Regions from separate parts of the Brevibacillus nitrificans genome, predicted to be linked through region 1. Evidence: riboswitches for the same ligand, from Rfam matches in the RefSeq annotation. Region 1 holds a riboswitch; each other region holds the start of a gene.
What was found. A riboswitch is a leader RNA that binds a small molecule or an ion and turns the genes downstream of it on or off. The one in region 1 is predicted to bind cyclic di-AMP.
Positions count from the first base shown of each region.

Region 2: it holds a riboswitch for cyclic di-AMP, as region 1 does, so the genes downstream of both, EDM59_RS13555 (APC family permease) here and EDM59_RS18295 (C40 family peptidase) in region 1, are expected to answer to the same signal.
Region 3: it holds a riboswitch for cyclic di-AMP, as region 1 does, so the genes downstream of both, EDM59_RS06855 (CAP domain-containing protein) here and EDM59_RS18295 (C40 family peptidase) in region 1, are expected to answer to the same signal.
Region 4: it holds a riboswitch for cyclic di-AMP, as region 1 does, so the genes downstream of both, ehuB (ectoine/hydroxyectoine ABC transporter substrate-binding protein EhuB) here and EDM59_RS18295 (C40 family peptidase) in region 1, are expected to answer to the same signal.

Region 1 covers NZ_RHHU01000011.1:63,977-71,212, reverse strand. The annotation lists gene EDM59_RS18315 (biotin transporter BioY) at 1-474, shown strand, start outside; gene EDM59_RS18310 (cytochrome P450) at 588-1,928, shown strand; gene EDM59_RS18305 (sensor histidine kinase) at 2,095-3,474, opposite strand; gene EDM59_RS18300 (response regulator transcription factor) at 3,475-4,197, opposite strand; gene EDM59_RS18295 (C40 family peptidase) at 4,425-4,955, opposite strand; cyclic di-AMP (ydaO/yuaA leader) riboswitch at 4,960-5,101, opposite strand; gene EDM59_RS18290 (LiaF transmembrane domain-containing protein) at 5,397-5,795, shown strand; gene EDM59_RS18285 (PspA/IM30 family protein) at 5,853-6,548, shown strand; gene EDM59_RS18280 (class I SAM-dependent methyltransferase) at 6,640-7,197, shown strand; gene liaF (cell wall-active antibiotics response protein LiaF) at 7,234-7,236, shown strand, end outside.
Region 2 covers NZ_RHHU01000009.1:37,863-45,098, forward strand. The annotation lists gene EDM59_RS13540 (aminotransferase) at 1-614, shown strand, start outside; gene EDM59_RS13545 (winged helix-turn-helix transcriptional regulator) at 708-1,064, opposite strand; gene EDM59_RS13550 (NAD(P)H-dependent oxidoreductase) at 1,316-1,855, shown strand; cyclic di-AMP (ydaO/yuaA leader) riboswitch at 2,003-2,161, shown strand; gene EDM59_RS13555 (APC family permease) at 2,350-4,167, shown strand; gene EDM59_RS13560 (LrgB family protein) at 4,217-4,885, opposite strand; gene EDM59_RS13565 (CidA/LrgA family protein) at 4,882-5,253, opposite strand; gene cidR (cidABC operon transcriptional activator CidR) at 5,364-6,263, shown strand; gene EDM59_RS13575 (amino acid permease) at 6,366-7,236, opposite strand, start outside.
Region 3 covers NZ_RHHU01000003.1:1,076,337-1,083,572, reverse strand. The annotation lists gene rhaS (rhamnose ABC transporter substrate-binding protein) at 1-565, shown strand, start outside; gene EDM59_RS06870 (reverse transcriptase-like protein) at 1,227-1,649, shown strand; gene EDM59_RS06865 (MDR family MFS transporter) at 1,836-3,248, shown strand; gene EDM59_RS06860 (nitroreductase family protein) at 3,436-4,071, shown strand; gene EDM59_RS06855 (CAP domain-containing protein) at 4,264-4,896, opposite strand; cyclic di-AMP (ydaO/yuaA leader) riboswitch at 4,904-5,058, opposite strand; gene EDM59_RS31740 (helix-turn-helix domain-containing protein) at 5,212-5,373, opposite strand; gene EDM59_RS06845 (CdaR family protein) at 5,534-5,836, opposite strand; gene EDM59_RS06840 (MarR family winged helix-turn-helix transcriptional regulator) at 6,116-6,574, shown strand; gene EDM59_RS06835 (threonine aldolase family protein) at 6,561-7,236, shown strand, end outside.
Region 4 covers NZ_RHHU01000021.1:27,113-34,348, forward strand. The annotation lists gene EDM59_RS27850 (winged helix-turn-helix domain-containing protein) at 1-1,974, opposite strand, end outside; gene EDM59_RS27855 (CapA family protein) at 2,208-3,290, shown strand; cyclic di-AMP (ydaO/yuaA leader) riboswitch at 3,560-3,694, shown strand; gene ehuB (ectoine/hydroxyectoine ABC transporter substrate-binding protein EhuB) at 3,905-4,816, shown strand; gene ehuC (ectoine/hydroxyectoine ABC transporter permease subunit EhuC) at 4,844-5,500, shown strand; gene ehuD (ectoine/hydroxyectoine ABC transporter permease subunit EhuD) at 5,504-6,154, shown strand; gene ehuA (ectoine/hydroxyectoine ABC transporter ATP-binding protein EhuA) at 6,169-6,957, shown strand; gene ectA (diaminobutyrate acetyltransferase) at 7,004-7,236, shown strand, end outside.

The DNA.
Region 1 (7,236 bases):
CTGATCCCGATCACAGGGCAGACTTTAGCGGTAGGTCTGACCGCGACGATATTGGGTAGCCGTTACGGTACCTTGTCGATATTCATCTACGTCCTGCTGGGTGCGATCGGACTCCCTGTCTTCACGGAAGCGAGCGGGGGTCTGCAAGTCTTGTTTGGGAAAACAGGCGGATATATTTTCGGGTTTATCCTGACCGTTTACGCCACGGGTCTGATTTTAGAGAAGGCGGGCTTCACTTTGAAAAATGCCATGATCGCAAACATCGTGGGAATGGTAATCACGCTGATCTGCGGTTCCATCCAATTGAAATTCGTCCTGGACATTCCTTGGGACAAAGCAGTGGCATTTGGAGCTACCCCGTTTGTGGTGGTAGGGGTCGTCAAAGCGGTTCTGGCATCGATCATCGGGATCAAGGTCAGAGAGCGCCTGATTGCGACACGCCTGCTGCGAATGGAACAGCCGACGATCCGCTAACAAACAGAATCATCTCTCGAAGCCATCCCTTCAGCGGATGGCTTTTTTTCGCATAAACTCCTTTTTGTGCCGGATACTATCGATGACATGCTTTATGACACGAGGAGGACAAGATGAACGAGACCATTACTGGACCAAAAGGGCTTCCCATTACAGGCAACCTGCTTTCGTTTCGGCGCAATCCTCTCCAATTTATCCGCTCGGCATCAAAGTCACACGGCGATGTGGTGCTGTTTCGCTTTGGTCCCAAACGGAACGTCTATTTATTGACCAATCCGGATCATATCAAGGAAGTGCTGGTCACCAAGCAAGCCCATTTTCGGAAGGGCAAAGGGCTGCAGGTCGCAAAGGCGGTAGTGGGCGATGGAATCCTCACCAGTGAAGGCAAAAAACATCTGCGGCAGCGCCGATTGATGCAGCCGGCCTTTCATCGGGAACGCATCGCGACTTACGGGGACGTTATGGTCAAGCAAGGGGTGGATCTCATGTCCGAGTGGAGGGATGGGGACGTACGCGATATCCATCACGACATGATGAAAGTCACGCTGGCGATCATTACGGAAACGATGTTTGGCAAAAGCGTCAAGGAAGGAGCATCCGAGATCGGTCACGCGATCGATGTAGGGCTCCGCTATGTCGCGAACAAAGCCTCGTCCTTCATCGATATTCCTCTCTCTGTGCCGACGCGGAGCAACCGCGAGTTTTTGGAGTCGAATGAGCTGCTGGATAAAACGATTTTTTCGTTGATTGAGGCGAGGCGCAATAATGATGAGCCAGGGAAGGATCTCTTGGGGATGCTGCTCGCAGCACGGGATGAAGAGGATGGAACGGGAATGACCGATGAGCAGGTGCGCGATGAGGTCATGACGATCTTTGTCGCGGGACATGAGACGACCGCCAATACGATGTCGTGGATCTTCTACTTGCTGGCGCGTCATCCGGAAGCCGAGAAGAAGCTGCATGAAGAGCTGGCGACGGTCCTGGGAGAGAGACTTCCCAAAGTAGAGGATCTACCGGAGCTGAAGTATACCAATCTCGTCGTATACGAGTCGCTGCGCCTGTATCCGGCTGCGTGGACGATCAACCGGGAAGTAGTCGAGGAAGTGGAGATTGGGGGACACACGTATCAGCCAGGGGAAACGCTGATGATGAGTCAGTATGTCATGCACCGCGATGAGCGTTTCTACGAAAACCCGGATGCCTTTATCCCGGAGCGGTTTGCGACAGATTTGCTCAAACAGATCCCGACCTTTGCCTTCTTCCCTTTTGGCGGTGGTCCGCGTGTATGTATCGGAAACAACTTTGCTTTGATGGAGGCGACCTTGCTCTTAGCTACGTTTGCCCAGCGCTATCAGCTGAGGCTGGCTGAGCCTGGTCAGGTCGTGGAGCCTGAACCACTCGTGACCTTGCGTCCGAAAAACGGTTTGCGGATGCGCCTGGAAAAAAGAGGATAAAAATCGTTCTGAGAACAAAAAAAAGGCATCTTTTCACGAACGGATGTGCCGCATTGTGTCAGATACCGAACTGGGGGTTATTTATCACTGAAAGCAACATGCTTACATCTTGTACTATATCAAACAAAAATAAAGAATATGTTAACTGGATATAAATCTAAATAAACTACGAAGGGTAGAAGGGGATGGTGAAGGAGAAGCTGCTTCCTATCCCCAATTCGCTGTTTACCGTGATTTCACCGCCATGACGACGGACGATGCTCTGGCAGATAGTCAAACCGAGTCCGGTCCCGCCGTTGTTGCGATTCCGTGATTTTTCCGCCCGATAAAACTTGGTGAACACCTTCGGCAAATCCTCTGCAGCGATGCCCTCCCCTTTATCAATCACGGAAAACAAGACATGGCCTTCCCGTTGATCACAGGTGATCAGGACGGAGCCGTTTGGCTTGTTGTAGTAAATAGCGTTGTTGATCAAATTTTCCATGACGCGGCGCAGGCGATTTTCATCTGCTTCGATGTGGAGCTCGTTGGAGACGCGAAGCTTCCACTGAAAGGATAGACCTGCCTCCTGGATCTTCGCCACATAATCCTCGATGATCCCTTTCATGAACGTTTTGACGTGAATGCGGCTGATATGGAGCCGTACCTCGATGCTCTGCTGCGTGAAATCCTGCAGCTCGTCCAGCAGATGCTCCAGATCCAGTGTCTTTCTCTCGATTTTGTTCATTTGCTTTTGGATGCGCGCCAGATCGGTCACGCGTCCGGTCCCGATATACGAGGCATACCCTTTGATGGTGGTCAAAGGCGTGCGGAAATCATGGGCAATCGCCGCGATCAGCTCGGATTGGCGTTCCTCGGAATAGCGCAGCTCGTCCACCATATCCCCAAAATAGCGGAACAGCTGCCCAAACTCATCATGAGAGCGATACGTAAAGGAAACCAGACGTTTTCCCCCGCGAATTTCCTGGGTCACACGGGAAAGCTCACTGACGGGACGCAATATCCAGCGAAGGAAGAGCGCCAAAAGCACCAGTCCGACCAGGAGGATGCTTCCATAAATAAACCAGAGCATCATGGAAACGCCTTTTGTCGCCATAATGTCGTAGTCGTCTGTGTAAAAGTAGATGACCGTTTCCCCTTTCAGCGGAGGCTCCTGCTGAAAATGATATTCGGCTACAACCTTCAAGTCTCCCTTTTTCGGGGAGGGGCGAGCAGGGGAGGGAGTCGGTACTTTCAGGTCGTATGCCTGCGAGGTCTTGTTGAAGATGATGTTGCCATTCGCATCCTTTACGACCATTCGGTACATGAGATCCTCGGGAAGCTGCTTCTCCAGCTCCTGCCGTTCTGTCGGGTCCTTGAAATTGCTGGAGCGCAGCAGCTGATTCAGGCGCACCTTTTCCGCCGTATCCTTCTCGTACTGATACTGCGAGTGGCGGTCGTTTTTCAGCTGATCAACGATGATGTCCTGGAAGACAAACTTGAACAGCAAAATGTTCAGGGTCAGCAGGCCTATAAAAGATAGAAACAGTTTGTTGCGCAGACTCATTTAGAGCTTCTCCCCGATAAATACGTAGCCTGTCCCCCATTGCGTCTTGATGAACTGGCGGTCCATCTCCAGTTTTTCACGCAGGTTTTTGATATGCACCGTGACGGTGTTGAGTGAACCGTAGCCATATCCCCAGACGCGGTCGTAGATCTGCTCGCGGGTAAAGACGATCCCGGCGTTTTCCGCCAAGAAGGTGAGCAGCTGAAACTCTTTGGTGGACAGATCGATTTTTTGGTTGCTGACGTAGACGGAGTACGTCTCTTTATGAATTTCCAGGTCCTTGAACTTCAATACGGTAATAGGAGAGCCTACGGCTTCTTTCTCCGGCTGTTCTTCTGTATGCTTGCGAATGCGTTCATAGCGGCGCAGATGAGCCCGGATGCGAGCCAGCAGCTCTTCGGTATCAAAAGGCTTGGTGATGTAGTCGTCTGCCCCGATCTCAAAACCGACGACCTTGTCGACAGCCTTCCCTTTCGCACTTAAAAAGAGTATAGGGAGGTCCCATTCCCGGCGAATTTGGGAGCATAGCTCGTAGCCGCTCATGTTTGGCATCATGATGTCGAGCAAAATCAGACTTGGCTTCTTTTCGCTATTTTTCAACAAATCGAGCGCATTCTCGCCACTCTCGGCGGTGGACACCTCGAATCCTTCATTCTCCAGAATATCCTCTAGCAATTCGATGATTTCCAGATTGTCATCCACAATCAAAATATGATCTTTCACCGGATCTACCCCCAGTTACTTCATTATATAAGTGTTCGCGCATAGGCGATCAAAATAATTTAATTACTTATTCCTATCATACCACGCAAACAGTAGGTAAGGGCAAGTGAACCTCCAAACTCATTAGGAAATGCGAATAAGTGAGGTCACATCCTGACACCAGGTCCTAAATTTCGTCAGAAAAAGCCAGAGACGCGAAGTCCCTGGCTTTACATTTTTTTGCCGAACTACTGTTGTTTTGCTTGATTTTCCGGCAACGATGCTGCTTGCACCGCGTTTTCCTTTTTCGGAGTTTCAGCCTTTGCTACCAGAGCGGGTACATTCAGACGCTTTGCGCCGACGTAACGTTTGCTCCAATAGTAGGGGTCGCTCAGCTTCGTGTTCACGACTCCGCGACCAGTTTCCGAATGCACGAATGTGCCGTTTCCGATGTAGATGCCCACATGCGAGATGCTGCGACCGTTGGTTTGGAAGAAAACCAGATCACCAGGCTGTAAATCACCTTTGTCGACTGGCGTTCCCAATTTGTACTGGGCAGCAGAATTGTGTGGCAGGTCTACACCTAACGCATCAAATACGTAGCGCGTAAATCCGGAGCAGTCAAAGCCCTTTTTCGTGGTGCCGGAAGATTTGTAAGGGACACCGTACAGGTCGCTGACGACATCTGTCAGAGGAGAATTCGCCTCCGCAGCTTGTGCAGCGCCGGTTCCCATTGCAAGCAATCCGACGATAAATAAAGATACTAGCAACTTGCGCAAAAGAAACTGCTCCCTTCAAGAGCCTACGAGGTTAGCTGAAGGATTCGGTCGAAAGGACTCCCTAGGCTGCCAAAAAGCGCAACCATTCACCCCAGAAATACATGGTTCCCCCGTTTCCGCCTAGCGGAACTCGGCTATTTTCGATGTTTTTTTACACGCACTCCTAATGGGATTCGTTGCAAGTCCGTGTTTTCCTTTTTTTGCACCGCTTATTCACAATTTCGTCACAAAGTTTTGTCTGATCCTGTAACGAAAACGCTCGAAATTGCAAGAGAAAGATGCGGGAAAAGGCATGTCCGATTAGGGCAGGAAGGAGCATCCGTCCAAGGACGGAGACAAAAACCAACCGTCCGCCCGTTATGGGGCGCCTATGCTGGAGGATACAATAAGGCCATAAGGTTAACACCTGCACCAATGAAGGTGATTGGAGGGAAGGATGGAATGAGCGAACGGTCTGGCAAGTTCTTACTCGGGCTGGTTCTGCTCCTGATCGGTGGGCTGGTTCTTCTTGATCAGATAGGGATTGATTTTGGTGATGTTTTAGGATGGGTCATTCCCGGTTTGATCATGGTTTACGGAGCTCGCAAAGTACTGGGCCATGGAGGCTCCCGCTTCTGGGGAGTGCTGATTTTCACCTTTGGTCTTCTGATGCTGATTGGGAAGCTGCACCTGCTGTTTCACGGCATATTGGCGATTGGGTTGATCTATCTCGGATACAGTCTGCTCCGCCATAAAGATCCTCCCAAGGAGGCACCAGCCGAGTGGGAAAGACAGTGGGCACAACGAGTTTTAAAGGAAGACGCCCTGGATCATTGGGAATCGGGCATGACGAAAAAGTAGAGCCACTTGTTTTTGGATGAAACCAAACGATGTGATATGATGAGGAGGAAATAACAAATGAGTATTTTTAGACGCTTGCGTGACCTGACAGTAGCTTCGGTGAATGATGCTTTGGATTCCATGGAAGATCCGGTAGTTATGCTCAACCAGTACATGCGTGACATGGAAGTGGAAATTGGACAGGTTGAGGTGGCGGTTGCCCGTCAGGTAGCTTTGGAGAAAAAGTTCCGTCAGCAATGGGAGGAAGCTGTAGCCCTAGTTGAAAAACGCGATCGCCAAGTGAAGCTCGCGCTGACAGAAGGGGAAGACGAGCTGGCACGCCGCGCTCTGGCTGACAAGAAGCAGTACGAGGACCGTGCTCAGGAATATGAGACTCTCTACTTGTCCGCAGCGGAAGCAGCAGGCCAGATGCGTGAAAAACTGGCGGAGCTTAAAGAGGAATTTTACAAGATGCGAGCGAAAAAGTTTACGTTGATGGCTCGTGCCCAAGTAGCTCGTACACAAAAGCAGGTCAATTCTGCTGTCGTCGGTATCGGAAATCAGACAGCTGGCCGAGGATTTGCCCGCATGGAAGAAAAAGTGATGCGGATGGAAGCGGAAGCGCAAATGAGCGGACAATGGCGTCAAACGAGCATGGGCTTGAGCAACGCTCTGTCTGAACTGGAAAAAGACGATTTGGATGCAGAGCTGGCCAATATCAAAGCATCCTTGAAAGAAAACAAAACATCGGCTGCACCCGAAACAAAGGCCTGACTTACAGGAACAGGGGCGCCAGATGTAGAATAGATTGTGGCAATTAGGCAGCCTGTCAACCAGGCTGCTTTTCCCCTAGGAGGTTCTATTCTTGGCAGATTTTTTGGTCTTTTTACGACGATTTATCGCTGAGCCTGGACGCGTCGGTAGTATTACCCCCAGCTCTCGGTTTTTATGTGAGCGAATGTTAAGCCGTGTCAATTGGGACAAGGCGAATGTCATCATGGAACTTGGACCGGGGACGGGTGCATTTACCCAAAGGATCTATCAAAACATTTGTCCAGATGCTAAGTACGTGCTTGTGGAGCGCGATGCCCAATTTCGGACCATGCTGCAGTCCCGGTTTCCCGATGTCATGATTCGGGAAGAAGCGACCATGCTGTCTCACTACTTGGAGGAATTGAAGCTTGGCCAGGCGGATGTCATCATTTCAGGGCTGCCCTTTGCCAATTTTCCGAAAGAACTACGGGAAGCAATCCTGGATCAAGTCCAGTCCGTACTGGCTCCAGGGGGGCTATTCATTACATTCCAATATTCGCTACAACTCCAAGCTGAGCTGCAGGAGCGATTTAGCTGGGTCGAAACCGATTTTACTCTGCTGAACATTCCACCTGCATTCATTTATACATGTCGTAACGGACAGAAGTGAAGATAATCGGCATGGGGCGTAAGAGAGGAGACTTTCGTG
Region 2 (7,236 bases), on a different contig from region 1:
AGTGGAAAACCCTGCTGCCTATCATCGAGAAGCACGATCTGCTGGTGATTTCCGATGAGATTTACGCCGAGCTGACGTACGGACGCATGCACGACAGCATCGCGGCGCTTCCGGGAATGAAGGACCGCACGATTCTGATCTCGGGCTTCTCCAAAGCGTTTGCCATGACAGGCTGGCGCCTCGGCTACGTCTGCGCCACCCCTGATCTGCTGGCAGGGATGCTGAAAATTCATCAATATACGATGCTGTGTGCACCGACGATGGCGCAGATGGCAGCACTGGAGGCGCTGCGTCACGGACGCTCGGACATGGAACGGATGATCGAGAGCTATCGCCAACGCCGCAATTACGTCGTGGATGGCTTCCGGGAAATCGGGCTGAGCTGCCACGAGCCGGATGGTGCATTCTACGCTTTTCCTTCGATCACATCTACAGGGCTGAGCTCGGCCGAGTTTGCCGAGAAGCTGTTAATGGAAGAGAAAGTAGCTGTCGTTCCGGGCGATGTATTCGGCGAAAGCGGTAATGGTCATATCCGCTGCTCGTATGCGACATCCATGGAGCAGCTGAAAAAAGCGCTGGAGCGGATGGAGCGTTTGATGGGGAAACTGTCGTAGGCTGTCCCATATATATAGAAGAAGAGTTCTCGAAAGAAGGGTCGCTTTCTTTTGAGGACTCTTTTTTGTTTCTCTTCTCGCCCCATCAAAGCCTCATCCCGAATGCTGATCATTTTGCTCCATGTAGGCCAAGTGCCGAAACCCCCACCCGCACATATCGCCCAAGACGGAGCTCAGCGTTTTTCCGTGCTCAGACAAGTAATACTCCACTTTGGGCGGGATCTCTTGATAGGGGCGGCGTACGATGAGACCGTCCTGCTCGAGCTCACGCAGCTGATTGGTCAGCATGCCCTGCGTGATATTTGGAAGCATGCGCCGCAGCTCTCCAAATCGCTTGGTGCCATCGTGCAGGAGGATGAATAAGATGAGCGGCTTCCACTTGCCGCCGATGACCTGAAGCGTGGCGAGAATTCCTTGTGTCCGTGTAGGATCGCGAAGTTCTTCTTGCACGTTTTTCCCTCCCTTCCTCATGCTCCATGTGCTCTTCGTTACTTTACCAGAGTATCCTGCTTTCTGACAGTACGCTGTTATTTCGTACCTAGTACGGTTTTTCATACTGTCTGCCCACAACCGAGCTGTCATCCATGGTACGGTTTTCAGGACGTAGTCTGAAGAAAAAGCGTACTTTTCAATCCTCCCTCTCTTTCGAATAATGGGGGATGTAATCCCGAGACGAAGCAACGAAAGAAAGGGTGTTCTTTGTGAAAATCATGGTGATAGCTGCGCATCCACGGCTCGCTGAATCTCGCGCCAATCGGGCGCTGTTGAGTGAATGGAAGAAGAATGGACAAGTGTTGGTCCGCGATCTGTATCAGGAGTATCCCGATTACCAGATTGATGTTCAGCGGGAGCAAGAGCTGCTGCTCGAATTTGAGAGGATTGTCTTTCAGTTCCCATTTTACTGGTACAGCTGCCCACCGCTTTTAAAGAAGTGGTTCGATGAAGTGCTTGTGTACGGCTGGGCATTTGGGCCAGAGGGCGTTCATCTGAAAGGGAAAGAATTTCTGGTCGCCACGACAGCAGGGGGGACGGAAAAGTCGTATCGTTCTGGTGGAGATAACTTTTACACGATCAGCGAGCTGCTTCGTCCTATTGAACGAACCTTGACGAAATGCAACGGAACGTTCCTGCCTGCCTTTGTCGTGTATGATGCCAATCAAGCTACAGACGAGATCCTCGCGCAAGAAGCGAAGCGTTGCGCGGAACACGTACAAACGTCCTTGAATGTTCTCTCACACTAAGGGACAAAAGGACCTTGGGGGATGTCCTTGAAGCAGATCAAACTGCTTATGGGGGCATCTTTTTCACGATCAAAAATGAAGAGAATTAGATCTTTACAAGCGCTTCGTACGGGAGTATTATTTGTTTCGTGATAAAGACAAATGGAAATAACCGATTCGCTGAGTCCCATTTTTGAATGGGAGCGGGGGAACCAAACGTGGCGGGACTTGTCGTGCCACATGGGGTGAATCTCGAAGATTTCGAGTAGGGTGACTCTTACACCCGAATCCGTCAGCTAACTCCGTAAGCGTACCAAGAGAGGCAACATTTACTTTGTGTATAAATGACATAGCCTAACTTTGCTATGCCCTGAAAGCCAAGTGAGTTTCCTTCTCGTTTGGCTTCTTTTTTGTTCTTTTTTTCGGGAAAAAGGAGGGGATTTAGGAAATATCTGAGGGGAAGCTGTCTACATCAAGAGGAGAAACTATCTGAAAAAGTATGTGAGGAGATCAACATGATAATGGGGTTGAAACGACTTTTAATCGGGAGACCGATGAAGTCAAACGCACTGGGTGAAGAAAAGCTCTCGAAGGTCAAGGCATTAGCCGTTTTGTCATCTGATGCGTTATCTTCTGTAGCCTATGGTACCGAGCAAATTCTGCTTGTGTTAGTTACGCTCGGAGCTGCTGCGCTATGGTATTCCATTCCGATCTCCATTGCGGTCGTAGGACTTTTAACCATTCTAATTTTATCTTACCGCCAGACGATCTTTGCTTATACAACAGGCGGCGGAGCGTATATCGTTGCCAAAGACAACTTTGGCACGTCGACCGGACTGGTGGCTGGCGGCTCGCTGCTCGTCGATTACATTTTGACCGTAGCCGTGAGTACCTCGGCTTCGACAGACGCGATTACTTCAGCGTTTCCGGTATTGCATGATCATCGTGTTCTGATTGCGTTGCTCATGATCATCTCCGTAACGATCCTGAACCTGAGGGGGATCACCGAGTCAGCGACGATTCTGATGTATCCGGTCTATTTGTTTGTCGTCGCGATTTTTCTCTTGATTTTGGGCGGTGCTTATCAATGGATGACGGGCAACGTCCAAGTACATGCACCTGTCTACGGCGCTGCGGTCCCGGGAATTACGCTCTTTCTGCTGCTGCGGGCATTCAGCTCAGGCTGTTCAGCTTTGACCGGCGTAGAAGCGGTATCCAATGCGATTCCCAACTTCCGAAGTCCGGCTCCGAAAAATGCAGCCCTGACCTTGATCATGATGGGGCTGATTCTCGGTGTGATGTTTATGGGCATCAGCTTGCTGGCTTACGTCTTTGGCATCGCTCCCAGCCCGAAGGAAACGGTCGTTTCGCAAATCGCATCCGCTGTCTTTGGCAGAGGGATCCTGTATTATTTTATCCAGGCTGTTACGGCTCTTATCCTGTTCCTGGCAGCGAATACTGCTTTTGCAGCCTTTCCCCTGCTCGCCTTTATGCTGGCCAAAGACCGGTTTATGCCAAACATGTTCATGGTCCGAGGGGATCGGCTCGGCTTCTCCAACGGGATCATTTTTCTCGGCATTCTGTCCGCGATTTTAGTGATATCGTTTGGCGGAGAAACGGAGAATCTGATTCCGCTGTATGCGCTCGGGGTCTTCATCCCATTTACGTTGTCGCAAGCCGGCATGATGAAGCGGTGGGTGACGAAAAAGCCTGCCGGATGGTTGGTTCCTTTTCTCATCAATACGATTGGGATGCTGACTACGCTGACGATCTGCCTGATCTTCCTGATCACGAAATTTTCCCAAGTCTGGACGATCTTCATTTTTCTACCGATCGTGATTTTTATCTTCCGCAAAATCAACGGTCACTATCAGGACTTGGCAAGCGAGCTGAGACTGGACATCACGACCGACAAGCCTCAGGCAAAAGGCAGCGTCATCGTGATTCCGGTGGCGGGTATTTCGCAGGTCGTGAAAAATACCATCAGCTACGCGCAGTCCCTGTCTGATGACATCGTGGCCGTCTACGTGGGCTTCAGCGACGAGGACATCAAAAAGATGGAGGAAAAATGGGAGCTGTGGAATCCAGGAGTACGCCTGATCGTTCTGCGCTCTCATTATCGAAGTATCATCAAGCCGCTGTTCAAGTTCATCGATACCGTGGAGTGGAAGAAAGCCGATACGGATCATGTGACGGTCATGATCCCGCAGTTCATCACAAAGCGTTGGTGGCATAATCTGCTGCATAACCAGACCAGCTTTTTCTTGCGGGCGTATTTGTTTGCCCGGCAGGATGTGAAGATCGCGACCGTACCGTATCGTTTGAAAAAATAGGCAGAAATTGAAAAGAGGCAGTCCCTGCGAAAGGGATTGCCTTTTTCGTTTATACAACGATCGTCGTGACGAGCTGTGTAACCAATGCAGCCAGGATCATGGAAATACTGGAAACCGTTCCCGTCAATGAGCCGATTTCAAAGGCTTTGGACGTCCCTGCCCCATGTGCGCTCGTACCCAGAAGAACTCCGCGGGCGATGTCATCCTGAATGCGCAGATAGGAAATGATGTACGGACCGATCACCGAGCCGAGCAGCCCTGTAATCAGGACGAGGACAGCTGTGATGGAAGGCACTCCGCCGATCATTTCGGAAACATTCATGGCGATCGGTGTAGTGATGGACCGCGGGATCAGACTGAACATGACCTGTTTGTCTACATGCATCAGCAAGGCCAGCAAGGCAGAAGAGACGACAGCGACTGCAGAGCCTGCTGTGACGCTCACTACGATTTGTGAAGCGTGTTTTTTCAACAACGGAAAATGCTTGTAGAGCGGTACTGCGAATGCGATGGTAGCAGGCTGCAGCATGTACGCCAGCCATTTTCCACCTGCGTTATAGGCTTCGTATGCCGTATGAGTGCCGAGGATCAGAAAGACCAGTGCAACAGGCGTGAACAGCAAAGGTGAAAACAACAGAATCGGTTTGTAGCGATAGAGCCTTTTGGCAATCAGATAAAGAACGATAGTGACGAAGAAGCCCAAGATACCGCCGATCATGATTGTGATTGCTCCTTCCGTTTGGCAATGCGCTGTGCCAAAAGACCGCTTGCGGCCATGACGATGGCTGTGCCAATCGCGATGACGATAAAGATTTGAAAGCCTTCATGGAGCATCAGATTTTGGTACGAAATAATTCCTACAGATGGCGGGATGAAAAACAGCAGCAGCTCTGCCAACAGAAAGCTCGCTCCGGCGTCAATCCACTCCAGGCGAATCCACTTCAGCTGCAGCAGGAAAAACACCAGAAACATGCCGATGATACTGCCAGGAATCGCGATGTCGAGCCATTCCACTAGAATGTTCATCAGTATGGAAACGATCACGAAAAATCCAGTTTGTGCCATAATTTTGAGCCATTTTCTCAAGATGTCCCTCTCCCTCTAGGAAAAGTGTACATCGTCCTAAACTATAGGTAAAATGCATATATAGAATTATTCGCATTCACGATATCTATCGTTCAGCGGAGGGGTGTCAGGTGGATATCCGTCATTTGCAATATTTTTTGGAAGTGGCTCGTCACAACAGCTTTACGAAAGCAGCACAAGCCTTGTATATCACCCAGCCGACGATCAGCAAGATGGTCCGAAATCTGGAAGAGGAGATCGGTGTTGAGCTGTTCGAGCGGGTTGGGAAGCGGGTCTCTCTGACCGACGCCGGGTGGGTTCTGTTCTCGCAGGCGGAAGTGATGGTCAAATCGTTCGAAAACATGACGGTTCATATTAACGAGCTGATGGATCTGAAAAGAGGCCGCCTGCGGATCGGACTTCCGCCGATGGTCGGAGCGAGCTTTTTCCCTCAGCTGATCGGACAGTTTTGCGATCAGTATCCAGGGATTCGTCTGGAGCTGTTTGAAGCGGGTTCCCATAAGGTAGAGGCGGATGTGGACGCAGGCATTCTCGATTGCGGAGTGATTCTGCTGCCGGCGAAAGAGGACGTCTTTGACTACTATTCGTTCGTGAACGAAAACATCATGCTGGTTGTGCATCCGTCTCATCCTTTTGCGGATCGGTCCGAGGTGCCGTTCAGCGATTTGGAGGGAGAGCGGTTCCTGCTTTTTCAAGAGGACTTCGCACTTCATAACCGGATCGTGGATGAATGCGTGAGGGCGGGCTTCCATCCCCACGTCGTCTACAAAAGCTCCCAGTGGGATTTTCTCAGTGAAATGGTCGCCGCCCATATCGGGATCACCCTTTTGCCCGAAACGATTTGCAGCGAGCTGGACACCGATCGTTTTCGCATCCTTCCGTTGGTGAATTCCTCGCTCAAATGGCATCTCGGGATGATTTGGCGGAAAAACGCCTACCAGTCCTTTGCCATGCGAGAATGGATCCGCTTTTCGCAGGAGAGCCTGCCTGCTCGCTATACGGCCAAATGATCAAATAAAAAGCTCCTGGTCAACCATTTCAGGGAAGTGGGAGACCGGGAGCTTATTTCATCCAGGAAGAATTTATCAGATTCTTAGCCAGGTTTTCTAATGTTAGTGGGTGTTCTCGTCCATGCTGAAGTCCACTTTCTCGAGGGGAACCAGCTTGGTCTTCTTGCTGAACTTATACACCAGCCAGACTACGAGGAACAAAGGCAAACCGATGTAAGAGACCATAGCGCCGTTCCAGTCGATGGCCTCCCCTGTAAACGCCGTGTAGTTTTGACCGACAATGACTACACAGCAGATGATGAAGGCGAAAATCGGGCCAAACGGGAACCATTTCGCACGGTAAGGAAGCTCGGACAAATCGCGTCCTTGGGCGAGGAGCGCCTTGCGAAAGCGATAATGGCTGACTGCGATTCCGAGCCAGGCGATAAAGCCGGACATCCCGGAGGCATTCAGCAGCCACACGTACACAGCGCCTTCCCCGAAGAGCGAGGATAAAAAGGCGAGTGCCCCGACGAGGGCGGTCACGATCAGCGAGTTGATCGGAACACCGCTGCGGGTTACCTTTGCAAACCATTTGGGAGCCTTGCCTTCTTTGGCGAGGACCCACAGCATTCGGGTCGAGGCGTACATTCCTGAGTTTCCTGCCGACAGGACGGAGGTAAGAATGACTGCATTCATAACCGAAGCAGCGAAAGCAAAGCCTGCCTTTTCAAACACGATGGTAAAAGGACTAATGGCAATATCGGTGATGTCCCCACTGATCAGATTCGGGTTGTCGTACGGTACCAACAATCCAATGATCAGGATCGCCAGGATGTAGAACAGCAGGATGCGCCAGAAGATTTGGCGGATCGCTTTGGGGATGCTGTGAGCCGGATTTTCACTTTCCCCTGCTGCGACACCGACCAGCTCTGTACCTTGAAAAGAGAATCCGGCGATCATGAAGACGCCGAGAATCGCCATGTAGCCGCCG
Region 3 (7,236 bases), on a different contig from region 1:
TGGCGGCAAAGGCGAAATCGCCGTTCTCAGTGCTACGTCACAAGCAACCAACCAAAATACATGGATTGAATGGATGAAAAAAGAGCTGGAAGATCCAAAATATAAAGATATCAAGCTGGTGAAAGTAGCGTATGGGGATGACCTTCGCGACAAGAGCGTAGCGGAAACCGAAGCACTTTTGAAGTCCTATCCGGATCTTAAGGGAATCATTGCTCCGACTACTGTAGGGATTGCAGCAGCAGGTAAGGTTCTCACGGACAAAGGCTTGAAAGGAAAGGTACAGCTGACGGGTCTTGGTTTGCCGAGTGAAATGGCAGAATATATCGAAAGCGGCGTGACTCCATGGATGTACCTGTGGAACCCAGTGGATGTAGGCTACCTCGCTGGCTTTGCTGCTGACGCACTCGTCAAAGGGACGATTACCGGTAAAGTAGGAGATAAGTTCAAGGCAGGTCGCCTGGGTGACAAAGAAGTGATCCAGGATGGCGATGGCACACAGATCATGCTGGGCGATCCATTCAAATTCGACTCCAGCAACATCGGCGAGTGGAAGAAGGTTTACTAAGCAAGGCACAAAAACAGCGAACAGTCAGGACACGTTTCGTGTGATCCTGGCTGTTTTTTTATTGAAATACAGCTAAGTAGCTGCCGAGCTATAGCGTAGCCATGCATCTTACAAAGCTTTACACAAGTTTACATTCCCGGCATTGAACAAATCGGACAACCATTTCGAATATACTTGAGGCAGCGATTCGGTTAACGAACAAAAGCGAGGGATCACGCTCTTGACAGCAGGTGGTGAGCAGAAGAGGGAGGCGAGCTCACCAAAGAGAACAGTCGGTCTAAGCATACCGGAGAAAAGGAAGCAAACAGGGAGGTATTTCATGTACGCTGCAGGGGTTAACGGAGCAATCATACTTATTTGGATCTTAGTCGGTCTTGGAGTTGCAGCCATCGTAGGTTTGGGAGCGCTTGCCTACCACTATGTTGCTTAACACATCTGTCATAAAAATAGTGGATTGAAGTGACTTGGGGAAGGGCGGATCCATCTGTCTTTCCTTTTTAGTTGGAAACCGATGACCTCACCATTTGGAATTTTGTAGAGGATCGGTATAAGCGGAAAGTCTTGATCATTGGCATTCCTTTTTAAATGGGCTATGATGACTGTTGGTTGAGGCAGATTGAATAAATCCTTAAAAATGACGATAGAGCTGGAGGCGGTGCTGATGTATGAAGTGTATATCGATGGAGCAAGCGCCGGAAACCCTGGTCCCAGCGGTGCAGGTATATTTATGAAAAAGGATGGGGAAGTGGAACAGTATTCCATCCCACTGGGGAATATGGACAATCACGAAGCAGAATTCCGAGCTTTCTTAATCGCGCTGCAAATATGCAAAGATAAGGGATATAGCCAGGTCTCATTCCGGACCGACTCACAGCTTGTAAGCCAAGCAGTTGAGAAGGAATTTGTCAAAAACAACAGGTTCGTTCCCTTGCTTGCAGAAGCATTGACGCTTATTCGTCCCTTTGATTTGTTTTTTATAAAGTGGGTGCCAAGCTCTGAAAATAAAGCAGCGGATGAATTGGCAAGGGCTGCGATCCGAAACAGGAAGTCGAAAGGGGGAGCGGGGGGAAATACCGCAATTTAGAAGAAATGTCCCGCTCTTTTTCACGATAGAATGGGGGAGCTGAAATTTTCTCACGTGCATCTGCCATGGATCCGTATGTGCGATCCATGCGACACGGAAAGGAGTGCGTTTGTGGACACACAGCAGGACATAAACCGAGCGCAAGGAACATTCGGGAGCAAAGCGAACTTTACGGTGGTCATCGTCATGATTTTGGGTGTATTCGTGGCGATTCTCAATGAAACGCTGCTCAATGTGGCGTTATCGAAAATCATGGCGGACCTCGGGATTTTGCCTAGTACCGCTCAGTGGCTGACTACAGGATATTTGCTGATCATCGGCGTACTCATTCCGGTCACCGCTTTTTTGCTACAGCGTTTTACCACTCGAACGTTGTTTTTATCAGCGATGGGATTATTTACAGTGGGAACGTTCATTGCGGCGGTTTCTTCTGGTTTTTCCCTGTTAGTCTTAGGAAGGATTCTCCAGGCGGCTGGCACCGGCCTCTTGTTCCCGCTCTTGACCAACGTGGTGTTTGCCATTGTCCCGCTGGAAAAGAGGGGCTCCGCAATGGGAACGATCGGGATCGTCATCACGTTTGCTCCGGCAATCGGTCCGACATTGTCTGGAATCATTGTGGAGCATTTCAGCTGGCGATACCTTTTTTACGGAGTACTGCCCATCGCTGTTTTTGTGATGATCTTTGCCTTTATCAGATTGAAAAACGTCACAGAGACGACCAAACCAAAGGTAGATTTGCTATCGCTTCTGCTCTCGACTGTTGGATTTGGGGGAATTGTGTACGGATTTAGCAGTGCGAGTGAAGGACATGGAGGATGGGCAGGCTACTCAGTCTTGCTGCCGATTGTGGTCGGTCTCTTATCGCTGGTGCTCTTCACCATTCGGCAGTTAAAAATTGCGGAGCCTTTGCTTGACCTGCGAACCTTCCAGTATCGCATTTTTCGAATCTCTACCTTAATCATGATTATCGTGATGATGGCGATGTTCGCTGCGATGATGCTATTGCCGATCTTTCTCCAGAACGCCTTGGGTTACAGTCCGTTTGAGGCTGGATTAGTGATGCTGCCAGGGGGAATCATCATGGGCATCATGTCACCCATCACGGGCAGGCTGTTCGATAAATTCGGAGCGAAGTGGCTGGCGATTGTAGGCTTGATTTTGATTGCACACACCTTGCTGCAATTCGCGTTTATTACCGTTACGATCTCTTACCTCACGATCATGCTGTTCAATACACTGCTCATGCTGGGGATTTCCATGCTGATGATGCCCGTGATGACAAATGCACTCAATGAGCTGCCACCGCCTCTGTATCCACATGGCACCGCGATCATTGGGACGCTGCAGCAGGTAGCAGGAGCTGTCGGGACTGCCTTGTTGGTAACTGTCATGATGAATGGGACCGATCGATATTTGCAAAACTCCGCACCTGGCCAGGATGAATCTACCCTGCGTATGCTCTCGATGATTGCAGGAATGAAAAGTGCGTTCCTGCTGGCATTTGCTTTGGTTATCGTCGCTTTGCTTGCTTCCTTTTTCCTGAAGCGCGCAGGCAAACCGAAGCAGCCACAAGGCGCGAAGCAAGTGTCACCGAACTGATTAGGGAAAGAAGACCGTCTCTGACGTACCGAAGGGATGGTCTTCTTTATGCTTGTTGACATTTGGTAAATTTCACTATACAATTATCTTGAATTTGAGATATTTCTCCAATAAAATGGTGAGACGCGACTTTTTCTCCCCATAAATCTCTAATTTAAGATATACGATTTCGAGAGGGGTTATTCCGATGAGTGAATTTACAAACCTGGTGAAACAAAGAAGGTCCGCAACAAAATTTATACCCGATGTAGAAATATCGGCAGATGAGCTCGATGAGATCTTTTCGCTCGTGAAGTTTGCTCCCTCTGCGTTCAACTTACAGCATACTCATTATGTCATCGTCAATGATGCAGAAATGAAGAACAAAGTCTTTGAAGCCGCACAAAAACAGTATAAAGTGAAAACTGCATCAGCGGTGATCCTGGTCCTGGGCAATCAAGAGGCACATACGCAGGCAGGGAAAATCAATGAGGGGCTTCTCCAGCTGGGGGTAATCGATAAGCGGGAATACGACGACACTGTCTCCTCGATCCATCGGTTTTATGAAAAAGGGGGCGAGGCGTTAAGACGCGATGAAGCTATACGATCTGCAAGCCTGTCTGCCATGCTGTTCATGCTGGCAGCCAAAGAGAAAGGGTGGGATAGCTGCCCGATGATTGGCTTTGATCCCGAAGCGATTCGCGAGCTGCTTAGCATCCCAGAGCAGTACGTACCGGCATTGATGATCACGATAGGCAAGGAAGATATGTCGAGCCAAAGAGTCCGAGGCTATCGCAAGCCAGTTGGAGAGTTTGTCAGCTATAACCAATTTACTGTGAAGTGAAAAGCAGGTTTACATAAGGGCGAAAGCATTTCAACGAATGAATGCTGCGGCTGGGTGGATACTAATATCGTGGAAAGTCCCGCCGAGTACAGAATGTTGCGCTGAATATGCAGCCGCTATCTGCCCAGGTAAAAAACAAAACCAAAAACGCCGGGCCCTAGTTACAGGACTCGGCGTTTCTATCCCTTTTCATTATCCGATAAATTCTTGAACCCAGTACCCGTTCACAAAACCTACACCGATTTTGGTGAAAGCAGGATTCATGATGTTTTGACGGTGGCCTTCACTGTTCATCCATTGGTTCATGACTTCATCAGCAGTTTGTTGGCCCATCGCGATGTTTTCACCAGCGGTCATGTAAGACACACCAAATTGTTTCATCATATCGAATGGAGAGCCATACGTAGGGCTTGTATGGTCAAAGTAGTTGTTGCTGGACATGTCAGCCGCTTTTGCTTGTGCGACCTTGTTTAGGGAAGCGTCCAGCTCCACTGGCTTCAGGCCTGCTTTAGCCCGCTCCTGGTTAACCAGATCAGCTACCTGCTTCATGACAGCGGATGCGTCAACTTGCTTTTTAGCTGGCTTCGCGGGTTGTGGAGCAGGTACCGGCTGCTGTTGAACCGGCTGTTGTACAGGCTGCTGAATAGGTGTCGCGTATTGTGGTTGAACAGGTTGTTGCATCACGGGTTGATAGCCGTATTGTGCTGTATATGGGAACGATTGAGTTTGTTGTTCAAGGGCCGCGGCAGAAGCTGTGTTAGAAAAGCCGGAAAGAACAAATCCCAATCCCAAAGTCGCGATCGTAATTGTACCAAGGCGTTTCATATTCACATCGTCTCCTTTTTTTGGCCTACGAGGTTAGCTGACGGATTCGGATTGAGGAAACAACCCTACGCACTATGGCGATTCACCCCATGCAGATCTCTCATCTGCAAAAGAAGATCCCCCGCACTTCCATTCGAGAGGAAGTTTCGGCTGTTTTGTTTGGCATGACCCAGAATAACAGAGATTCACCTGTGAATGAAAGGCATAAATTTTGGTAGGATTCATGTGTTATATGCGGACGCGGGTCGAGAGCGCACGTCTTCCTTGCAAGAAACGACTGACTAGATCGGTATCAACAAGTCGTTAAACTTGCTCTTAGCGCTTGAAGGAAGACAAATGATTCTTCAGATGGCAAGCCAGTTGAATTTTTAGCATGTCCTCCTGACTGTCAAATCGAAGACCTAGTCGTTCCTCGATGCGTTTTAAGCATTGAGACAGGGTATTGATACGAATATGAAGTTTCTTTGCCGTATCGATCGCGGATCAGTTACATGCCACATACTGCATGAGCGTTGTCTCCGAATCACTGCTTTGAATGTGGGCCGCGCGCAGGGGAAGGAATATTTCTTCGGAAAACTTCTCGATGTCCTGCGAGGACTGATGCAGAAAAAGCGATTAATCCCAATCTCTTCGTAGCTCATGAGACCGGATTGGTGCGGTTGATTAAAAAAGAGATGGTCTTCTGGGCTTCCTCATAGCTTTTGGCTATCTCTTCTACATTGAGGTAAGTACCACCGATACCACCGTAAAGGAAATGTTGATCGGTGTTCAGCCATTCCCGAACAATCGTTTCCAGCTGTGAGGTGATATGCTTTATTTCAGCAGCCTCATTCACGGAAAAAAGCAGCGTGATTTTGTTGTGAAATCCAAAAGTCCGTTTATTGATGGCGGATAGCCGTTGATTGATTTTCGATAGCAGCCGTTGCAGCCGGGCTTCCACTTCATAAGGTTCAAAAGATCCAGGGATTTCGCATTAGCAAACAAACGTATAGGTGTTGATTTTAAAAGGAAGGGAGACAATCATGCATCCTAATAGCACCGACCCAATGAAGATCGGGTATAATGCCTCTAAAAAGATCATAATGTTTGGAAAACTACTGGTTCATCCCAGTAGTTTTTTCGTTTTTCCTACATTGCCATCCAAACAAACGAAATGTTGACAAAGTCCACTAAATCAACTAGATTAATTGTTGACTATGTCCACTAAAGGAGGCCAACCATGAGCCTGGATGAAGGCATCATCGCAGATATTCGGCAATTCAATCGCTTCTATACCAATATTCTTGGTGTGTTAAACAAGCATGTATTGGATACCGGATATACGTTGACAGAGGCGCGGGTTGTCCTGGAGATTGGCTTCATGGAGCCGTGTATTGCGAATCAGCTGGTCGAAAAATTAGACATGGATCGCAGCTACATGAGCCGAATCATCTCCAAGCTCCAAAAGGATGGGCTTCTCGAGAAGGAAAGCTCCCCATTGGACAACCGGACGAGCCTGATTCGACTGACTCCAAAAGGGGCGGCGTTGTTTCAACAGCTGAACGAAAGATCGGATGAACAGATCGAGCGGCTGCTAGATGGGCTATCACCAACAGAAATCAGTGAGGTACGTTCTTCGATGTTGTTTATTCAAAGCAAAATGAACCGATTGGAGAGGGCGCAGAATGATTCGATTTGAAAATGATTATACAGAGGGTGCACACAAGCGGATTTTGGAGCGGCTATGGGAAACGAATGAAGAGCAGACATCCGGGTACGGGACGGATGAGCATTGTGAAAAGGCGAGAGCGTACATTCGAACAGCGTGCGACGCACCGAATGCCGATGTCCACTTTTTAGTGGGAGGAACGCAGACCAATACGACTGTGATCGCCTCCATTCTTCGCCCGCATCAAGGTGTCGTGAGTGCCACTACGGGCCATATCGCTGTGCACGAGACAGGGGCCATTGAAGCGACTGGTCACAAAGTTCTCACCGTGCCGAGTGAGGATGGAAAAATTCAGGCACATCAAGTCAAAGAAATATACGATGCCCACTGGAACGACGTCACTCATGAGCATATGGTACAGCCTGGCATGGTGTACATATCCCATCCGACGGAAAATGGAACGACCTACACGAAAGCGGAATTGGAAGCGATCAGTAAGGTTTGCCGGGAAAACGGGTTGCCATTGTTTCTAGATGGCGCTAGGCTCGGATACGGTCTCGTTTCTGAGGAGTGCGATTTGACACTGGCTGATGTGGCAAGACTCTGCGATGTCTTTTATATTGGTGGAACAAAAGTAGGTGCGCTGTTTGGGGAAGCAGTCGTTATGATGAACGATGCCCTGAAAAAGGATT
Region 4 (7,236 bases), on a different contig from region 1:
CTTGTCCCAGAAAGAGGCAGGTATTTTGGCGATCCGCATTTGTGCCTGCTCGATGTGCCCCTCTGCGAGATCCAATTTGGCGAGAAACGCATGCAAAGGATTCAGCCAGTACTCTTCCCCCCAGGTAATGATCGCATCGAGTGCTTCTTCGACCCTTTTTCTGGCATGGGGAACCGAGCCTGAGGCAAAGGCAATCTTCGCTTTTGTCAAAAGGCATGGGACCAGCAGCCCAGGTATCTGATGCCGGCGGGCGATCGGCTCTACCTGCTCCAGCAGGGCATGACTTTCATCGAGGCGATTCCACTCATAGTATCCTTCAGCGAGGGCTTGGACGACATACATGTTGAACAAGGAATCCTGCCATCCGTGCTCCGTCAATTTGCCAATAAACATTTTGCCGACGAATTCCGTTTGTGCGGACAAGACGCCTTTGAGCCCGAGTGAGGTGCGCCGGATGAATGGCTCCGTAGTATTGTAGTTAAACGAAAAAAACAAAGGTGACTCCGGCAGATTTTGATAAAGGATATCTGACTCGGCAAGCAGCATCTCGAAGTGCCCCAGGGCAAAGGCGAGGTTGGATCTTACGAAAAACAAGCTGCTGAGCAATTGCTGCTTTTCAAATGAGTCCTCCATGGCAGCACATTCTGCCTCCAGCTCAGCAAAATCGCCTTGCGCAAGCTCCGCCTGTCCGCAAAGAATCTGGATAAAGGCAGCCAGCATGCGCAGCGAGGGGGAGAGCATCGCAGACTTGTCAGGAAAGCTGTTTAGCCAGCGCAAGAGCGTGGACAGCTCGCCCCGCTGGATCATCTGCGGAAAATGCTGCTCCAAAAGAACGGCAGCAAAAGAAAAGTGAGAGGCTGCCAAAGCATGGTCGATCGCCTCATCGAACAATTGGCGCTCGGCAAAGCATTCACTGGCGATCCGGTGAAGCTCAATGGCTTTTTGCGGATGCATCTCCTGGAGCTGTGCCAGCAGGAATTCGCCGAACAGATGATGGTAGCGATACCAGGTTTGGTACTCATCGAGCGGGATGAGAAAGATGTTTTGCGAGAGCAGAGAGGCAAGCATCTTTTGCCCGTTGTTTTGTCCGGTCAACCGATTGCAGATGGAAGCATCCAAGCGCGGCAAGACACAGGTCGAAAGCAGAAAGCTTTGAACATCGGGAGAGAGTCTCAGCCAGACCTCATGCAACAAATACTCGGAAATGTCGCGATGAGAGCCGGAAAATCCGTTGAAAAAGCGCTCCTGATGAAACGGATTGCGCAGGGATATCGCAGCCAGCTGTAGGCCTGCGACCCATCCCTCGGTGCTCATGGCGAGCTGGTCGATTTGCTTGGGACTGAGCGCCAAGCCGTGAGCATCCTGATAAAAGCGCGCTGTCTCCGTATGGGTAAACCGCAGCTGCTCGAGTGTGATGTGGCTCGCTTGCCCGCGGATCGTCCATTTGCTTGTTGCAAAAGGCAAGGATGTACGGGTGGCTATGTACACATGGATAGAAAAAGGCAGATAGTCCAGGAAATACGACAAGCTGGCATGGATATGCTCCTCGGTGATCAGGTGATAATCGTCCAGGAGCAAGGACACAGATTGTTCGGTGGATTCAAGCTCATACAGCAGGGAATCGATGAATGTGAAAATAGAAGTATGGGAAATCGCGCCGATCAGTGGCTCCAGTCTTTCGGATAACTCCGGAAAACCAGATTGAGAGAGGGTGGCGACGACGTACTTCCAGAAGCGAATCAGATCGTTATCCATCTCGTCGAGGGAAAGCCAGGCACAGCGTGAGGGGTGCTGGGCTGCCCATTGGCTGAGCAGCGTTGTTTTTCCGTAGCCGGCAGGAGCGCATAAAGTAGTCAGCTTGCGCGTCAAGCCTTCTTCTAGCTGTCGAAGCAGCTGGTTTCGCGCAACGTTGTTAGGGCGAATCGCAGGCGTAGTTGTCTTGGTTCTGAGCATAATGGAACGCAAGGGACTCATAGCTCCTCCTTTATTGAACATCCGGTCATCTATTACCTCTACCCACATTATACTTGCTGGTAACAAGAATCGACATTTGAAATAAAGAAATCCACGAAATGTCAGACCCCTTCCCTTTTTGCTCGAATTCGTCGGATTTGCGCGAGAAATGTTCCATCGCACCGGACAAGCTTCAACAGGCTTCACAGCTCGCTCCATCTAGAATGGGCGTAGAAGCGTGTAGAGAGAGGTGCATGGAAATCGGACGGTGGAAGATTCTGTTTGCAGGTGCGATTGCGATGCTCTTGGTCGCAGGAAGTACGATAGGGGCTGGACGAGTTTTGGCAAATGACACTTCTGTCAACGTCGCCACACCCAAAGAGGATGAGGTCATTCGTGTCGCATTTGCAGGAGACATCATGCTGGATAAAAGTGTGGGGGTGCAAATCGGACGAAACGGCGTCGACTACCCCTTTTTGAAAACGGCAGCCTTCCTCAAGCAGGCGGATCTAACGATTGGCAATCTGGAGACATCTGTCAGTACACGAGGTCAGGCACAGCAAAAAGAGTACACGTATCGCTCCAAACCGCAAACGCTCCAGGGCTTGGTCAACGCAGGGTTCGATGTGGTCAATCTGGCCAATAACCACTCGCTGGATTACGGCATGGATGCTTTGTTTGATACGATGGAGCATTTGAAAAAATACCAGCTTGGGTACGTCGGGGGAGGAAAGAACGAAGCGGAGGCTTTTGCGCCTTACATCCGTACGATCAAAGGAAAGCGGGTCGCCGTCATCGGATTGAGCCACGTCTTGCCCAATCGGCAATGGTTTGCTGGGAAAAACAAGCCTGGACTGGCCCACGCCTACTCGTATGAGCCGATGCTTTCCTATGTCAAGAAAGCGGTAGCACAGTCCGACATCACGATCGCGGTCATGCACTGGAATCTGGAATACAAGGACTACCCGGAGCCGTATGCGCGAGAGATGGCGCGCAAGCTGATTGACAGCGGAGTAGACGCAGTGCTCGGGTCACACAGTCATTCGGTGATGGGGGTGGAGTATTACAAAAACGTCCCGATCTACTACAGCGTGGGCAACTTCGTCTTTACCACCTCGTACAATCCGAAAGGGAGAGAGGCGATGATGGTGGAGCTGACTTTTGGAGAAAAGGATACAACCTCCAAAGTCATCCCGATCAAAATCGCCAACGGTCAGCCAGCTCCGATGGATGCGGCGAATCGGAAAAAGATGATCGATAAACTAAATAGACTATCGTTTCAAGTGAGGCTGGATGCTGAAGGAAATGCTGCCCGAGAGAGAGTGACCGATCATTGACGAAGAAGAGATCATCTGGTGCAGCACTTCCGGATGGTCTTTTTGTTTTGTCTCCGGAGAGGGGTAAATCTTTTTAATCAGAGTGGACAAGGTAGGATATGGGAGGGATTTTCTGGATATGCCTGGTAAAGACGGTTAACTCTCCCTTAGGGGACCTTAAGCCAGAATATAGGGAATTTTCAAGGGTGAGTCATCGAGAGAGGCTATGATAACATGAAACGCGTGTTAACCATAACGGATCATGAGAGGAGATAGACGAACACCTCCCAATCAAATATGGGCCTAGTTCCGTCACGTACGGAAGCGGGGGAACCACCTTAGGGGTTAATTCTGTGATGCACAGAAGGGATGCAGCTCTGCCATCCTACCCGTCAGCTAACCTCGTCGGCTAAAGCAGATTAACTTTACACCATTTGCTTGAAAGCGCATGTTTTGTACACAGGGAGCGCGTATTTCCTGTTGGGGAATTCCCTTGTACACAGCTTCTTTGACATGCCTTCCAGCGAGAAAACAGCCGGCGCATTTGCTTTTCCATGTGGGGATGGCCCTCCCGAATCATGGAAGGAAGTGCGCTGGCTTTTTCTATACACGGAAAGTGGAAAGGGGAAGGAAGGATGAAAAAGAGAAACTTCATGAGATGGGGATGGACAGTGATGCTGTCGTGCAGCTTGCTGGCAGCTGGCTGCGGATCCGGACAGGAAGCTTTGCCAAGTGCGGGGAATTCGCCGTCCCAAGCAACGGAGAGCACATTGGAAAAAGCGAAGAAACAAGGGTTTGTGACAGTGGGTTTTGCCAATGAAAAGCCGTACGCCTATGCGACACCTGATGGCAAGCTGACAGGAGAAGCTGTCGAGGTCGCTCGGGCTGTCCTCTCCAAGATGGGGATTAACGAGATGAATGGCGTGCTGACGGAGTTCGGTTCCCTGATTCCGGGTCTGGTTGCAAAGCGATTTGACATCATCACAGCAGGCATGTACATCACACCGGCCCGCGCCAAAGAAGTTGCGTTTGCCAATCCGGAGTACAGCATAGGGGAAGCATTGGCAGTGAAAAAAGGAAATCCGCTAGAGTTGCGCAGCTATCAAGACATTGCCGCTAATCCCAAAGCGAAAATCGCCGTCATGAGCGGGGCGATTGAGATGGAATACCTGGAGAAATCCGGTGTGAAAAAGGATCAAATGGTGCTCGTACCTGATCAGCCATCGGCTATCGCTGCCTTGCAGGCTGGCCGTGCAGATGCCATCACGATGACAGGCCCATCTCTGCAAGCTGTTCTGGAAAGTGCGAAAGACAGCAATGTGGAGCGGGTAATGGATTTTGTCCAACCTGTAATCGATGGGCAGAGCATCCGCGGATACGGAGCAGCCGCTTTCCGCAAAGAGGACGAGGAATTTGTCAAAGCGTACAATGAAGAGCTGAAGAAGCTTAACGATTCAGGAGAGCTGCTGAAGATCCTCGAGCCGTTCGGCTTTACCGAACAGGAGCTGCCTGGGGACAAAACGGCTGAAGAGCTGTCCACGCAATGATGGGGGCTGCGTCACGGAAAGGAAGGGATGAACATGAATGAGACCATGCAGATGATTCCTTTTTTGCTCAAAGGGGCAGCGACAACCGTGCAAGTGACAGCACTCTCGGTACTGGTTGCTTTCTTCGTTTCCTTTGCTGCGGGCTTCGGCAGATTGTCTAAATGGCTGTGGGTTCGTTCCCTGACTAGCGTTTATGTAGAAATATTTCGAGGAACCTCTCTTCTGGTACAGATGTTTTGGCTCTTTTTTGCCTTGCCGCTGTTGGGAATCGAGCTGCCCCCGATCGTTGCGGGAGTCATCGCTCTGGGGCTTAACTACGGAGCATACGGATCGGAAGTAGTGCGGAGCTCGATTGTAGCGGTACCAAAAGGACAGACCGAGGCAGCCATCGCATTGAACATGTCACCTTTGCTTCGTATGAGAAGAATCATCTTGCCGCAAGCATTTGTCATGATGCTTCCATCTTTCGGGAATCTGCTGATAGAGCTGTTGAAAGGAACCTCTCTTTTATCCTTGATCACACTGGCTGATCTGACGTTTCAAGGAATGCTGCTGCGCACCTTTGATTCATCCAGAACATTTGAAATATTCGGACTTATGCTGGTGATGTATTTCCTGATGGCTTATCCGCTGACTCTGGCAATGCGGTGGCTGGAGCGGCGTGCTTCGGTAGGGAGGGTGTAGCCTATGTGGAGCTGGTCATTCACTTGGGAAATCCTTCCCCAGATTTTAGAAGCGATTCAAACGACGATCCTTGCAACCGTGATCGGGTTTGCACTTGCTATTGTAGGGGGACTGATACTGGCATTCGGACGCAGAGCGAAGCAGAGATGGCTTTCTGTAGTAGTGGCGGGAATCATCGAGTTTGTGCGCAGCACTCCCCTATTGGTTCAGTTGTACTTTCTTTTTTACGGACTTCCTGCGATCGGGATCTCTTTTGGACCATTCACTGCAGGGGTCCTCGGGCTGGGCATTCACTACAGCGCCTATCTCTCCGAAGTGTACAGGTCGGGCATTGATGCCGTTCCCAAAGGGCAGTGGGAGGCAGCGAAGGCACTCAATTTTTCCAGAGGAAAGACGTGGTCACGAATCATTTTGCCGCAGGCCATTCGTCCGATTGTTCCCGTTCTGGGCAACTATTTGCTCGTAATGTTCAAGGAAACCCCGATTCTCTCCGCTATCACCTTGGTAGAGATGCTTCTGACAGCGAAAATGATTGGCTCCGCCTCGTTTCGTTATTTGGAGGCCTTTACGCTGGTAGGAATCCTGTTCCTTGTACTCAGCTATGTTTCCACTTTGCTGATTCGCAGGCTGGAGACGAGATGGGGACAGCTTTAAGAAAGGAGGACTATATGAAAACAAACCAAGGAGCATCTCCTGTCGTAGTCTACCGCGGCGTAAGCAAGTCGTTCGGAGACAATCAAATCCTGCAGCAGATCGACCTGTCCATTGCACTGGGAGAAAAAGTGGCTGTGATTGGTCCGAGCGGTTCGGGGAAGACAACACTCGCACGGCTGCTGATGACATTGGAGGAACCGACTTCAGGGACGATTGAGGTAGATGGCCAACAGCTATGGCACAAAACAGTAAAGGGGAAGCTTGTACGGGCGGATGAGAAGCATTTGCACGCGATCAGGGGAAACATCGGGATGGTTTTTCAGCACTTCAACCTGTTTCCCCACATGAACATTTTGCGCAACTGCACGGAAGCTCCCATTCACGTATTGGGCTTGAGCAAGCAGGAAGCCACGCAAAGGGCGATGGCCATGCTGGAAAAAGTAGGGCTGGCAGACAAGGTGGATGCTTATCCAGCCCAGCTTTCGGGAGGGCAAAAACAAAGGGTGGCGATCGCACGTGCTCTGGTTATGCGTCCCAAGGTAATGCTGTTTGATGAAGTGACCTCTGCGCTTGATCCCGAGCTGGTAGGCGAAGTGCTGAATGTAATCAAAGGAATTGCCCGAGAAGGCGAAATGGCGATGCTTTTGATTACGCATGAAATGGATTTTGCCCGAGATGTGGCAGATCGTGTGATATTTACCGATGGCGGCAGCATCGTGGAGCAGGGTACTCCCGAGCAAATCTTTTATCATCCGCAAAGTCCTCGCCTTCAAGCCTTTTTACGACGCTTTCGAGCGGGATGAATATCTGATGCTCGCCGAAACGATGAAAGGAGGTGATGAATTGAAAATGATTAGAGGTACACGTATTCAACTGCAAACGCCAAAAGCAGAGCAAGGATTTGCAATGTGGCAGTTGGCAAGTGATTCCGGTGTACTCGAACCGAATTCGTCTTACGCCTATCTGATGTTTGCGAAATTTTTTGCAGAGACCTGCGTGCTTGCGGTCGAAGAAGGGATACCCATTGGTTTTGTCACCGGATTTATTCCCCCCGGCTCTCCTCAGACACTGTTTGTCTGGCA